Regions from separate parts of the Acidaminobacter sp. QWL-03 genome, predicted to be linked through region 2. Evidence: riboswitches for the same ligand, from Rfam matches in the RefSeq annotation. Region 2 holds a riboswitch; the other holds the start of a gene.
The links. A riboswitch is a leader RNA that binds a small molecule or an ion and turns the genes downstream of it on or off. The one in region 2 is predicted to bind cyclic di-GMP.
Positions count from the first base shown of each region.

Region 1: linked by a shared signal. The riboswitch ahead of AC4PHM_RS13495 (LPXTG cell wall anchor domain-containing protein) and the one ahead of AC4PHM_RS12025 (DUF7507 domain-containing protein) in region 2 are both predicted to bind cyclic di-GMP.

Region 1 covers NZ_CM178752.1:2,888,961-2,896,465, forward strand. The annotation lists gene AC4PHM_RS13475 (anti-sigma-I factor RsgI family protein) at 112-1,251, opposite strand; gene AC4PHM_RS13480 (RNA polymerase sigma factor) at 1,248-1,841, opposite strand; gene AC4PHM_RS13485 (hypothetical protein) at 2,047-2,214, shown strand; gene AC4PHM_RS13490 (VanZ family protein) at 2,296-2,823, shown strand; cyclic di-GMP riboswitch class I at 3,194-3,285, shown strand; gene AC4PHM_RS13495 (LPXTG cell wall anchor domain-containing protein) at 3,331-5,028, shown strand; gene AC4PHM_RS13500 (NAD(P)-dependent oxidoreductase) at 5,252-6,502, shown strand; gene AC4PHM_RS13505 (hypothetical protein) at 6,788-7,051, shown strand; gene AC4PHM_RS13510 (hypothetical protein) at 7,064-7,417, shown strand.
Region 2 covers NZ_CM178752.1:2,563,554-2,571,058, forward strand. The annotation lists gene AC4PHM_RS12020 (SdrD B-like domain-containing protein) at 1-2,084, shown strand, start outside; cyclic di-GMP riboswitch class I at 2,748-2,829, shown strand; gene AC4PHM_RS12025 (DUF7507 domain-containing protein) at 2,933-7,288, shown strand.

The DNA.
Region 1 (7,505 bases), 330 kb from region 2:
ACTCCTTTTTTAGCAGGTCAGGTGCGTTATATCTGATTAACGCGCCAGGCGTGACTTTTATTGCATGACTTTTAAAAGATTTTTTTAGCCGATGGTCACCAGACCACACCCTCAGTCATCCAGTTCAGTCTCTTCATCTTCGTCATCGCTGTCATCAGAAACATCTGAATCGTCCAAGTCATCATGATCGTCAAGATCTTCGACGTCAAAATCTTCAATGTCGTCTAGATCTTCTGGGTCGTCATCCACATCCAATTCGTCGCTATCTTCTGTGGCATCGTCATCCTCTGAATCATCAGCTGAGTCGACATTTGAATCCTCAGAGTCATCCTGTTCATCCGAATCCTCAGAGTCGTCAGAGTCGTCTTTGTCGTCATTTGACTCGTCGTCGAATTCGTCTCCATCGTCCTCATTGTCCTCGTCATCCTTGTCATCCTCGTCGTCATCATGGTCATCCAACGTCTTGATCCTATCCAGATCCGAACTTTGAATAATTTTATCCAGATCCAGCGTGACCTTTGAGGAGACTTTAATCAGCTGCTCCAGGGTCAATTTGGCGAGGTCCTCCATCTTAAGTTCCGGATCGAGGAGAATCATATTGCGGATCAGGGTCATTTTGCTGACGGAAATCTGGTTCGCCTCTGCATAGTTTGTAAGGGTTTGGGTTGGGTCGAGGGTCTGGGTCAAGACTATCGGCTGAATCTCTAAGCTCTGGAGGTAGGCGTGAATGGCTTGGTCAAGCTCGCTGAGCTGGCGGTCGCGCTTCTCGGGGTCCTCGTTGTAAACGGAAAGGAGAATAGCCGGTTCGCTGCTGCTGACGTAATCCCCAAGGACGAGCCGGTCCAGGAGCTCTGCCGCGACCGCTTCAAGATCTTTGCCCTTGTAGTCGAGGTCTTTGATCAGGGCCTCACTTTCCTCATCCATACCACTGAGGCGGATGACTTGGTCCTTGCGGTTGGTTTCAATTTGCAGGCTCGGATTGACGTCCAGATAAACCATGCTGTCGACCCACCGCGTATTCATCTGCCAGTTGAGGAAGGCGAAGAGGAACACGGCAGCTGCGGAAAAGAGCGCCAGCGCGGGCTTCAGACGGTTTGACCGGTGCACAAATGACTTCTTTTCAGTCTGGCTTGTAATCTCGTCATGGGCACTCATTTTTTCGTAGGGCTGTTGTTTTATTGTCTCGAGAAGATTGATCGGGGCCTGGTCCACAGCCCGTTTCAAGCAACCTTTGAGTTGGTCGTCATTCATGAGTTCAGCCCCCTTTCTTCAAGATAGCTGCGCAGCTTTTTCAGCGCGCGGTTGTATTTGGATAAAGTCGTGGAAAGCCCCAGGCTCATCAGTTCTGCGATCTCTTTATGTTTCATGCCGGTGACGGCATGGAGCAGGACGATTTGTTGTTCCTCCGTATTCAGGATGGTGAGCGCAGCTTCGAGGACCATGCGGTCTTCCGGATCCTCCACGTAAGAAAAACGCAAGTTATTTTCAATGTCAGCGGCGTCCAGAGGCGTGATCCTGCTGGATTTTCTGAGTTTTGAGAGGTGCAGATTTTTTTGGATAGTGAACATCCAGGCCAGGGGCTTGCCCATAGGTTGGTAGAGGTGCGCGGCCGATAGGACTTTGATATAGGCCTCCTGCATTAGGTCCAGTGCCTCGTCATGCTGCCGCGTCAGCGTCAGGGCATAGGTGTACATGGCGCGCTCGGTCTTCTGGTACATCTGATCAAAGGCAGCCATGTCGCCCGAGCCGATTCGCCCAAACAAGCCCTCGTCCAAACTGCCCGAACTGCCTTTGGACTGCGGTTCTATGGAATTGTCGATGACAAAGGTGAACAGGATCATAGACAGGGCTCCTTCTATTTGAGTAACGCGTGAGCGTGGTGTTTTATTGCATGATGGCTGTAAATTCTTTTCTTATTTATACCATTTGGGATGCTAAATGAATCGGTTTTAGGCTCGGGAGGTTGGGTAAAAGGTGAAGGCTGGTGTTTGGACGGGTTGTGGGTTGAAGTGACCATCGGCAGAAAAATTATTTGGAGGCTGGAAAATGAACGCATTCTGGAGCTTGTTTGGACTTTTTAACGTTGTGGTTGTGATTGGATTTTTGGTGCTGACGGTTTACCTTTACTATCTGATGTTCAAGCTGGCCCACCGGGGGATTCGGGCGCTGGACCTGTATATCAGGGAGAAGGAGCGCGGCGGGAATTCAATGTAGGCGAAGACCTGCACAGTTGGCGAAAACAATTTTATGTCAACCTGGTGGCGGCCTTGACCTCAACCCTGATCTCGACATATAATGGTTGAGGTGAGGGGGGATGCCCGCGTGAAGCGCGTATTGACGCTGCTGTTGGTAATTGTCTGGGTTGCGGTGATTTACTGGTTCTCGAGTCAGGCCATGCAGGAGACGACACAGCAGACCTATGAGGTGCTGGTCCGGCTTGGGCTGGCGACGAAAGCGGAATTGATACGGTCGACGGATCCGTCGGTTGTTTTGTTGAAATATTTGGCGCGAAAGGGCGCGCACTTGCTTCTGTTTACGGTGCTGGGCGGGTTTGTGACGGTGGCGTTTTTTACTTTGACGCGCCGCAAAGGGCTGCGGCTGGTGCTGCCGGCCTGGCTGATTGCGAGTTTGCTTGGGGTCGCGGACGAGGTGCACCAGCATTTTGTGCCGGGGCGGACCATGCAGGTATCTGACATGGCGCTGGACGCGGTTGGGGCGCTGCTGGGTGTGCTGGTTGCGTGGATGGCGATCTCGGTGATGCTGGCGGTCGGGCGGTTTATCAGGAAAGATCGAAAGAAATTGAAAGAGTTCCGTCGAGGGTAATGGCGCTGTGGAGATGGCGGCGTGACCATCGGCGGAATTTTTTTGGGAGGAGGCGGGAGTTAGGGAGACCCTTCCGCATTTAAGAGCTTTTCCGATGGTCATAAAAGGGCATTTTCTTCCTGAAGTGAAAAAGGTGTCAAAACACTTTCTTGCAGAATGCGGAAAATATTTTTTTGGCACATTTTGTGTCAAAATCAAAATTGTTTAGAAATAGATACAACATCTTGAAGTGGGTATTCTCAAACCCCTGAAAGCGGGTTTACATAAGGCTTTCGGCCGAAAAATACACCTTGACAAGGTTGTTTTATCTCATTATTCTGAAAGTAGATTACTGTGTGTTTTTTCAAAAAGCTGTAGAGGAGGATCGTTGATACGAAAAAGGCAAACCAGCTGAAAGGCTGGGACGCAAAACCATGGAGCCTAAGACCTTATTATTTGGGTTATGGCAGTCCAGTTGCCGTGTCAAGTAATCATAGATAAATAACCTACTTGACAGGGGGAAATACCATGAAACGCAATTCAAAATCATGGGCACAATCCCTTATTTTTGTGCTCATAATCACGCTCGCGGTCCCGTTTGGGATGATGGGATTTGCGGAAGATACAACAACTTATTCAGGTAATGGAACCTTCGGAACTTACACACTGGATACTTCAGTAATAGGTAAAACGTCAATCAACGTGGCGTTGATTGAGGGTTTAAGATTTGACGGTATAGATGTCTCTATTAATGGCGGAGCTGAGAGTACTTTCAATGCCACAGCGTTTGAGATCGATGCCAGCTCTGTAGAAACACTGAATGTGGTTGTTAGGGTTCGCTATGCTGCGTTTGAAGTGGTTGATTATAAGATCGACACCCAGCAAGGCAATAATTCGAACACGAAGCCAGGCAACCATTCTTTTACTTTGACAGATGGATTTACAAGTATCTCAATAGATAGAAATAACCATCTCGTCACGCCGACCGTGAACTATATGTTAGGCAGCACTGAAAAAATGGAACTTAACACCAAATACATTGGCTTGGTTAACATGATGGAGACGGTCGGTATCCAAGCTGCAGATCGCATAAACTACTTGCTAAACAAGTACCAGAATTATGACACTAATCTCCATGCGGCAATCCGTGCACTGGCTTTGGGAAACTCTTTGGACAATAATCACTACTTTTTAGAAGCAATTGATAATGGTGAAGGATATCTTCCTTTAGGTGAAAACGCGAGGCTTGGGCTCCTAATGACTGCCGGTAGTGGAAATGCAAGTATCAAGGATTTTGAAAGTATGATTTTCAGTCTACCTATCAATGGGGGACAGTCTCTGGTGACGGAGGTAAAGGACTGGGTGGATAAATCCGATAGTTTTAGTTTCGATGTGAAAACGGTAGTAACTGAGGTTGACCCAGTTGACCCAGTCGACCCAGTTGACCCAGTTGACCCAGTTGACCCAGTTGACCCAGTCGACCCAGTTGACCCAGTTGACCCAGTTGACCCAGTCGATCCAGTCGACCCAGTTGACCCAGTCGATCCAGTTGACCCAGTCGATCCAGTCGACCCAGTTGACCCAGTTGACCCAGTCGACCCAGTTGACCCAGTCGACCCAGTCGACCCAGTTGACCCAGTCGACCCAGTCGACCCAGTCGACCCAGTCGACCCAGTCGATCCAGTCGATCCAGTCGACCCAGTCGACCCAGTCGATCCAGTCGACCCAGTCGATCCAGTCGACCCAGTCGATCCAGTCGACCCAGTCGACCCAGTCGACCCAGTCGATCCAGTCGACCCAGTCGACCCAGTCGACCCAGTCGACCCAGTCGACCCAGTCGATCCAGTCGACCCAGTCGATCCAGTCGATCCAGTCGTGGAATCACCTAATGACAACAACTCAAATAATGACAATGAAACAGAACAAAAAGATAAACCAAAACAAAATGATAAACCAAAACAAAATGATGAAATAACCGAGTCGGTCGTAGTCGTTGTTGAGGCTCCGACTCCAATGGGATCATCAGCTTCGGTCGAAACGCCTGTCAATGTTCCGGTTGAGACTGAAGAATTGGAGGACCTTGAGGAAGTTACTGAACCAGAAACGCCTCGTGGAAATCCTGCTTTGGATAAACTCCCAAAAACAGGTGAAATTCCGCCATATGCCTATTACGCTGCCGGTACACTTTTGCTGGGCCTGGGAGTTGGGCTGAGAAAAAAGTTCTAAACGTTATGAAACGAACTGATTCTACAGTATTATGAAGCACACACAGCAAGGCGTCTCTGTTGATGGAGGCGCTTTTTTTTGTGCTGAATGGCGAAGTCAAAGACCGTTAAAGAAATAATTATGATCCAAAGTTTTCAGAATTCATGCTATATTATACAGAATACATAATACAAGACATTTGGATTCAAGAACTATTGATTCTGAAGGCTGGAGGTAGTTATAGATGGGACTGCATGTCATAGATGAGGCAAAACGCTGCTTAAAGTGCAAGAATCCGAGGTGCGTCAAGGGGTGTCCGGTGGGAACGGCAATTCCGGAGATGATTGGGATGCTGCTGGAGGGTCGGATTGGCGATGCCGGCAAGATGCTGTTCGATAATAATCCGTTGTCACTGGTGTGTTCACTGGTCTGCCCCCATGAAGCTCAGTGCGAAGGGCACTGTGTGCTTGCGCCCAAGGGGACTCCGGTTCACATCAGCAGTATAGAGAATTACATCTCCAATTATAGTTTGGATATGCTGCCTTTGGCTGCGGGGGTGGGGGACTGTGGGACCATCGGCATAGTGGGCTCTGGGCCGGCGGGGATCACGCTGGCGTTCATCATGGCGCTAAAAGGGTATAAGGTCACCATTTTTGACATGAACGACAAGATTGGGGGCATTCTGCACTATGGGATTCCTGAGTTCAGGCTGCCCAAGGAGATCATCGCGCGGCTGGAGCGGAAGCTGATCGAGCTGGGAGTGGTGGTGCGGCCGAACGTGCTGATTGGGCCGGTGCTGACGGTGGACGACCTGTTTCGGGACGGGTACGACGCGCTGTTCATTGGGACGGGGGTCTGGAATCCGCGGAAGCTGGGCATCAAGGGCGAGACTCTGGGGCATGTGCACTTTGGGATCGATTATCTGAGGAATCCGGGCGCCTACAGGCTTGGGGACCGGGTCGTCGTGATTGGGGCCGGCAATGTGGCCATGGATGTGGCGCGTACCATTTTGAGGCATGGTGTGCGGGATGTGACGATTATGGCGCGGTCGGGGCGGGAACGACTATCGGCGAGGAAACATGAAATTGACTACGCGGAGATCGATGGGGTCAAGTTCGAGTACTACAAGTCGCCGGTTGAGATTAACGCGGGTGGCGTGGTTTATAACGAGACAGCCCTGACGCCTGATGGGATCGTTTTAGTTGAGGGGCACCGCGGGCTGCTTGAGGCAAGTGCTGTGATCATTGCGGTGAGCCAAGGGCCGAAGTCGAATATTGTCAATTACACGGAGGGGATTCGGATTGATCACCGTGGGCTGATAGTGACGGATGAGGAAGGACGGACGACACGGCCGGGGGTTTTCGCATCCGGGGATGTGGTAACCGGGGCCCGCACGGTGGTTGAGGCGGTGAAATACACAAAGCAGGTGGCGGAGATGATGGATGCCTATGTTCAGGGGGCGAGGCGTGGCGCAGAAACTGAGGCTGAGGTATAGGCGCGCTGAAAGGTGAGTGCTGTGGTTGGTTGCGGGCTGCTGCAGTGGTTGAGAACCGTTATCGCAAGCTCTGACACCAAAACGGAGTTGGGGACGCGGACTGTAATATTTCTTTGGGGATACAATGAAACTGGGGATAGTTATAAAATTTCCATTAAAATACCATTAAACGTCTCGATTCAGGTTTATAACTCACAAATATGGGCATACTGGAAATGTGTGGCTGCGACAAGTCGCCCCATTCGAGTTCTATTCATGTCCTAGTCATAAACAGGAGGTCGCTGGATGTTTGACATTTTTGTTGTGTTAGTCGCCTGGGGGGTAATTGGGAGCACTTTTGGTGCCGCATGCAAATCAATGGCACTTCGCAGTGGCCGAGGCTTTGAGGCTGAAAGATGGTTCTGGATTGGCTTCTTTTTCGGCCTCAACGCGCTGCTTATTTTATGGATCTTGGGCTGGAATCAGCCCATCTCAAGCGGCGGCAGCGACCAGCCATCAGCAAAACAACTCAGTACCTCCAGCTTCCCGTATGATCAGTTCCGTCTATAGGGGGATCGTCAGATGAAGAAAAATTTGAAAAAAGCCATCCGGTTCCTGATGGTGTTTACTGCCGTCGAGGCAGGCACGTATCTGTTCTTGTCACGCAGAACTATGGACAGCTTCAATTTTGAATTCTTTTTCTTCGTTTGGGCGTTTCTGGCCTTGATAACGCCGCTGGTGCTGTTCTTTGGGGTTGAGAGCCGCGGCAATCTTCTTGCCATGGGGCGGGTTTATGATCATAACAACGTCAACACTATGGATCAGATGGCGCCTAAGTCGGCTCTTTCGCAGTCGGCACCGCTTTTAGTGCTTCTGGGTGCTTACGCCGCGCCGTTTGTGGTGAATCTGGTGCTTTACATTATCATCATGTCGTGAATTTACTGGAGGTGAGGTTGGTGGTTGAATGACCATCGGCAGCATCTCTGTTTTCTTTTTTTGTGCCCCTGGACGTCTGCAGAACGCC
Region 2 (7,505 bases):
ACATCGTAGTCACGGATTCAGATTTCACCTTCACCGGTGTTGCTTCTTCACTCGCAGCAGGCGCTGTAGATACCAGCGATATCCTGACTGTTCCATCTATTCTTGGGCAGCACAGTAATACCGCTACTGTCAATGCGGAACACGAAGAAGAAGCTATCACACCAGACTCCGATATGGCGCACTACATCACTTATGAAACCCACAGACCATCCATCGACATCGAAAAATACGTCTCTGTCGATGGCGGCGAAACTTGGCATGATGCCGACAGCCCTACCGGCCCAACCGCTTCTTATCCTGGATCTGTCAAATTCAAAGTCGTTGTCACCAACACCGGCAACGTCGCTCTCACTGACATCGTAGTCACGGATTCAGATTTCACCTTCACCGGTGTTGCTTCTTCACTCGCAGCAGGCGCTGTAGATACCAGCGATATCCTGACTGTTCCATCTATTCTTGGGCAGCACAGTAATACCGCTACTGTCAATGCGGAACACGAAGAAGAAGCTATCACACCAGACTCCGATATGGCGCACTACATCACTTATGAAACCCATCGACCTTCCATCGACATCGAAAAATATGTCTCTGTCGATGGCGGCGAAACTTGGCATGATGCCGACAACCCTACCGGACCAACCGCTTCTTATCCTGGATCTGTCAAATTCAAAGTCGTTGTCACCAACACCGGCAACGTCGCTCTCACTGACATCGTCGTCACGGATTCAGATTTCACCTTCACCGGTGTTGCTTCTTCACTCGCAGCAGGCGCTGTAGATACCAGCGATATCCTGACTGTTCCATCTATTCTTGGGCAGCACAGTAATACCGCTACTGTCAATGCGGAACACGAAGAAGAAGCTATCACACCTGACTCCGATATGGCGCACTACATCACTTATGAAACCCACAGACCATCCATCGACATCGAAAAATACGTCTCTGTCGATGGCGGCGAAACTTGGCATGATGCCGACAACCCTACCGGACCAACCATTCGCCTTCCAGGCACTGTCAGATTCAAAGTCATAGTTACAAACACTGGCAATGTTGACCTCACGAACATTGTCGTCACGGACCCCGACTTTGAATTCACAGGCATTGTGACTTCCCTTGAAGCTGGCGACCAAGACGAAAGCAATGTCATCGCAGTCCCTGCCGAAAGGTATCAACACAGCAACACAGCCACAGTTAACGCGAAGTACAATGAAATGGCCGTCACCCCAGACTCCGACATGGCACACTACTATGGCGATTATGAGCGCCGCGACGACAACGACCCAGACATCTCCATCAAAAAATATGTTTCTGTCGATGGCGGCGAAACCTGGGATGATGCAGAAAACGCCCCAGGCCCTCGTGCTTCCTACCCTGGCACCGTCCAATTCAAAGTTGTCGTTAAAAACACTGGCGACTATCGCTTGACCGACATCGAAGTCAACGATACCGACTTCGACTTCACTGGCGTCGCATCCAGCTTGAATGTTGGCGATTCCGACACCAGCGACATCATCACTGTCTCATCAATCGATGGTCAGCACAGCAATACAGCCGATGTCGAAGGCTTCTACGGGTCACAAAAAGTCACCGACTCCGACATGGCCCACTACTTCACCAAAGATGACGACAATGAAAACGGTAAAATTAAAATCCATAAATTCATGGATGAAAACGAAAATGGCACGCAAGATGTTGGTGAGTTCCATATGCAAAACGTCACTTTCGAGCTCTACAATGCAAATAAATCCGAAATGCTCAGCAGCAAACAAACCGACAACGAAGGCAACCTCACCTTCAGCAACCTTGCATTTGGCACTTACTACCTGAAAGAAATGAGCGAATACGACATCACCACGAGCGGCTTTGATGCCGATGGTTTCATGCAAATCACCGTAAACTCCGAAGCTACCATCACCATGATCGTCGGCAATGACATTGACAGAGAACTTGAGTCAGACAATATTGTCATCGAAGAGCCAGTCCCACTCGCACTCCCTCAAACTGGCGAATTACCACCAACCTCATTCTATATTCTCGGTGCGCTTTTAATGCTCGCCGGGATGTTCCTTAAACGCTTCGAATAAATACTCGCCTCTCTTTAACCAGGTCACCTTATCCGTGGCCTGGTCTTTTTGCGCGTAAGGCTAACAGACGTGCATAAATAAATATGCCCCTGTGCGTCAGAGAGCTTGCTCTCTGACGCACAGGGGCATATTTATTTATATAGGGCGCAGCCCGCGACCAGAGCGCAGCATAGCGGGGCAATAGGCGCCAGCCGCTCTGGGGCACGTCTGTAAGCTTGAGGTCGAACTTTCGCAATAGGGCGCAGCCCTAACCGAAGCGCAGCCTTTAACCCTGCGCAACTGGGTTTGAGGCGGAGCGAGGTGCATGCCTGATAGTGTGAGATGCAAATTCAGTCCCCCTGTGCGTCAGAGAGCTTGCTCTCTGACGCATGGGGGCATATTTATTTATATAGGGCGCAGCCCGCGACCAGAGCGCAGCATAGCGGGGCAATAGACGCCAGTCTCTCTGGGACACATCTGATGATGTGGAAATTGATCATAATGTAAACGATTTTCATTATCATTTAACGCATGAACCATAGATCATTGGGTAACTATCCACTATGAAACCACTTGTACATCTCTAACATCCTCATATCACTACCCTCCCATGTTTAAATGATTATTTATTAACATTTTGGGTAACATAATACTGACAGACCAGCAAAACACAATGAACCAAACCGCATACAAGGGCAAACCTGCCGAAAGGCAGGGGCGCAAAGCCCTGGGCCTAAAGTTAAACTATGGTCGTCCGGCTGCTATGTACAACCACTCTGTTGTCATGGCGGTCTTTTTATTTTTCCAGAACCATTTCCTTCGAGTTCACAACACAGAGATAAACAATGCAAAGGAGCGAGGTGAGTTTTATGAAACGTCCATCAAGATTATTGGCAATGCTGTTAGCGGTGATTCTCATCCTACCAACCATGATGTTTCCATCCATCGCTGCGGGCGGCAGTTATTCCGTAAACTGGGCTGCTGCTGATCCTGCACTCAATAACAAAAGTTACGCACCCACCTATCCGAAATGGGAGCCATCTGACGTTGACTATCCAGTCGTCGGCAGGGAGAATGATCCTTTGCCTGATGCAGTGGCCTACGGCCCGACAAATGCAAGTTCTGACTTTGACGCTGTAGAATCGTTGATGCCTAAGAGTCTTGCACTTGGTCAAATTGTCCCATTTGAAGTCGTCATCTCGGTGTCAGGGAGCACCGCCCCGGAAAATGGCACCATCGTCATTGAACCTTACTGGCTCACTAAGACTACCAATGGCGCTGATTTTGGCTTTGACCCTGACTATGGTGTCATTGGCGCCTTTGTAGATTATGGCGATGTCGGCACCACCGATCCAGGCGGGAACGCGACCGTATCTTCCCTGGAATGGAGTGTCACTAACACCGGAACTAACAACGAACAAATAGTAGGCGAAGTTACTATCACAGGACTGGATGACGGTGATAAGGTCGTCGTTGAACTCTGGGTCGTTCTGAAAAAAGATATCCCAGAAAAAGTCAATGGCAATATCCAAACCGGCATGGGAGATGCTTATACCTCAGATTCATCCCTTGAGGTTATTAACACAGGCAACCAAACCGTTCCTCTTCTCCAAGCCGGTGATTTCTTCACAGAGGATGCCGACCTCTCCATCATAAAATCTGACAGCCCTGATCCGGTTGTCGTCGGCAGCGACCTCTCCTACAGTATTACCGTCACAAACAATTCTCCTGATACCGTCGCGAACAGCATCCTCGTTACAGACACTTTGGACGCCAATGTCACCTTCGTCAGCGCTTCCGACAGTGGCATGCATAGCGCAGGCATTGTCACATGGCCTGAGTTCTCATTGGTTCCAGGTGAATCCAAAGTCCTCACTGTTAATGTCACAGTCGACCCAGAAGCACCTGTCAATAACTTCCCAGGAACTTCTGCCGATGGTCGCGGCGGCATCTCCTCTCCACCCGCAGGCAGCTTCGACCTCCTCAACAAAGTTGAGGTCTCCGCGATTACAGACGATCCTGAAGTCAGCAACAATGTTTATTTCGAACCGACCAACGTGCTGATTCAGGAAAATCCATCCCTCAACATTACAAAAACCGCAGACAAATCCAGCTTTTCACAGGTTGGCGAAGTGATTAATTACACGTTTGAAGTTGAAAATACTGGCAATATACCTCTCACCGGCGTGACAGTCACAGATGCCAAAATTGGCACACTGACTGGTCCAATTCTTGACACAGGAGAAGCTGGCAAACTCGACGTTGGTGAAACCTGGACCTACACCGGTTCCTATACAGTCACTCAAGAGGATATTGATGCCGGTTCCGTCTACAACATCGCTTACGCGGATTCTGACCAAACCGACCGCGACAGCGACGACGAAACAGTCCCTTCTTCACAGGGCCCTGCCCTTGATATCACAAAAACTGCTGCAGAGTCCGACTATGACGCCGTTGGTGATGTCATTCATTACACCATCGAAGTTGAAAACATCGGCAACGTCACGCTCACTGGTGTCACAGTATCTGACCCACTCCTGACCGGCACTTTGTCCGGCCCTACCGGAGACATTGGTCAGCAAGGCAAGCTGGACGTAGGTGAAGTTTGGACCTATACCGGCACTTACACCATAACTCAGGCAGATCTGGAATTTGGCCGTGTCGACAACACCGCTACAGCAGACTCTGACCAAACTGGCCCAGATACTGACAGCGAAACTGTCCCTGCAGTTCAAACTCCAGCTCTCAACATCACAAAAACCGCAGCTGAAGCAAACTTTGACGCGGTTGGAGACGTTATTCACTACACCATCACCGTTGATAACACGGGCAACGTCGCTTTAACCGGCATAGTGGTGTCTGACCCACTTCTTGGTACCCTCACCGGACCTACTGGTGATGCGAACCAGAATGGCAAACTCGACGTCGACGAAACCTGGACCTACACTGGTGCCTACACCGTAGATCAGGACGACCTCGACTTCGGCCGAATTGACAACACCGCCACAGCAGACTCCGACCAAACCGGTCCTGACACGGACAGCGAAACTGTTCCGGCAGTTAAAAATCCAGCACTCAACATCACAAAAACCGCAACTGAAAAGAGCTTCAACGCAGTCGGAAATATCATCCACTACACCATCACCGTGGAGAATACCGGCAATGTGACACTCACTGGTGTGACAGTCAGTGATCCTCTTCTCGGCGAACTCACCGGACCTAGCGGTGACGGCGGACAGATGGGTAAGCTCGACGTTGGCGAAACCTGGACTTACACCGGCACTTACACGATCAAACAAATTGATCTTGATAACGGCAAGGTCGACAACACTGCCACCGCGGATTCTGACCAGACCGGACCTGACACTGACAGTGAAACAGTTCCTGCAGTTCAGACTCCAGCCTTAGCAATTGATAAAACGGTAGCAGAGACTAGCTTCAGCAAGGTCGGCGATGTGCTCCACTATACGATCAAGGTAGAAAATACTGGCAACATTACACTGACGGGCGTGACAGTGGTAGATGCGACCATCGGCACACTCTCTGGTCCTACAAGCAATATGGATACTGATAATTTGCTCGAAGTCGGCGAAATCTGGACCTACACCGGCACTTATACCGTAGATCAGGACGACATTGACTTTGGCAGAGTAGACAATACGGCGTATGCGGACTCCAACGAGACTGACAGAGTCAGCGACAGCGAAACTGTACCGTCTGCACAAGGCCCAGCCCTCAACATCATAAAAACTGCTGCCGATGAGAGCTTCAACGCAGTCGGCGACGTGATTGACTACGTTATCACCGTCGAAAACGTTGGCAACGTGACCTTAACGGGCGTCGTCGTCACAGATCCGCTGCTGGGCGCTTTGACCGGCCCAGTCAGCGACACCGGACAACAAGGCAAGCTGGATGTTGGAGAAACCTGGACGTATAATGGTTCCTACACCGTCAAGCAAGCGGATCTCGATGCCGGCAAAGTCGACAACACCGCTTATGCGGATTCCGACCAAACCGGGCAGGACAGCGACGACGCAACTGTTCCCGCTGATCAGAATCCATCCCTCGACATTATCAAGGACGCGGCTGAAACCAGCTTCGATGCTGTAGGCGACATCATTCACTACACCATCACCGTTGAAAATACCGGCAATATCACTCTGACGGGCATTTCCGTTTCTGACCCGCTGCTCGGCACATTGACCGGTCCTACCGGTGACTCGGATGAAGATGGCAAACTGGACGTTGACGAAATCTGGAGTTACACTGGCTCCTACACCATCAAACTTGCTGACCTCGACCGAGGTTATGTGATGAACACCGCCTATGCGGATTCAGATCAGACCGAAACAGATCAAGACACCGAAACCGTACCTGCTGAGGTTAACACCGGCCTCACTATTGACAAGAAAACCAATGGCCTTGACAACGCTGGCCGAATCCTTGTCGGCAGCACCGTCACTTGGACCTACAAAGTCACCAACACAAGCAACGTTACGCTCACTGACATTGTGGTCAGAGACAATAAATTCAGCAGTCCAATTGGCACAATCTCATCTCTTGCTCCAGGTGCCTCTGAAACACTCAGCAAGACCGGCACAGCGACCCTAGGCGATTACACTAATGAGGGCACCGCAACCTTTACCCCAGTGGAAGGCACACCAATTGTCGCTCGCGACACCAGCAGCTACACTGGCTACCGTGAACGCCGCGATCCTGACCCTGATCCGGACTATGGCGACATCCGTATCTTCAAGTTCCTCGATAGTGATAACGATGGGGAATTTGATGAAACCTCACTGACAGAACTCCCAATGAACGGCATGGAATTCGCGCTCTACGATGCGAATAAAGTGTTCATTGAGTCCCTCGAAACTGGCCTGAACGGCACGCTGACCTTCAGAAATCTCGATTTCGGCACCTATTATCTCAGAGAAATGAATCCTGGCTTCACCATCACCTCCGACAATTTTGGCGCCGATGGTTATAGCGATCCAATCCGCGTCAACTCAACCACCACAGTCTTCGTTGAAGTCGGCAACAGACGCAACGTCGCAACACCTGAACCAATTGTCGATGAAGTTGTCGAAGTCATCGAAGAAATCCCTGAGGCAGAAGTCCCACTCGCCCTCCCAGACACCGGTGAAATCCCACCATTCTTTGCGTATGGCTTTGGATCCTTGCTGATGCTGGCAGGCGCTTATCTGAAACGACGCAGCAGATGATTTTAATTAACCGTTTAAAGTTTCAATTAATAGTGTAATATCTCTCACCTATCGGGCCATCCTACGGATGGCCCACTCTTTCACGAAAGCTGACAGATGTGTATAGAGTGAAGAAGAACAATCCCTTCGGGAGCTTGCTCACGAAAAGGTTGTTCTTTTTCATTTCATATGGAGCGCAGCTCGCAATCTAAGCCGAACTCCGGATCATATCTGACTT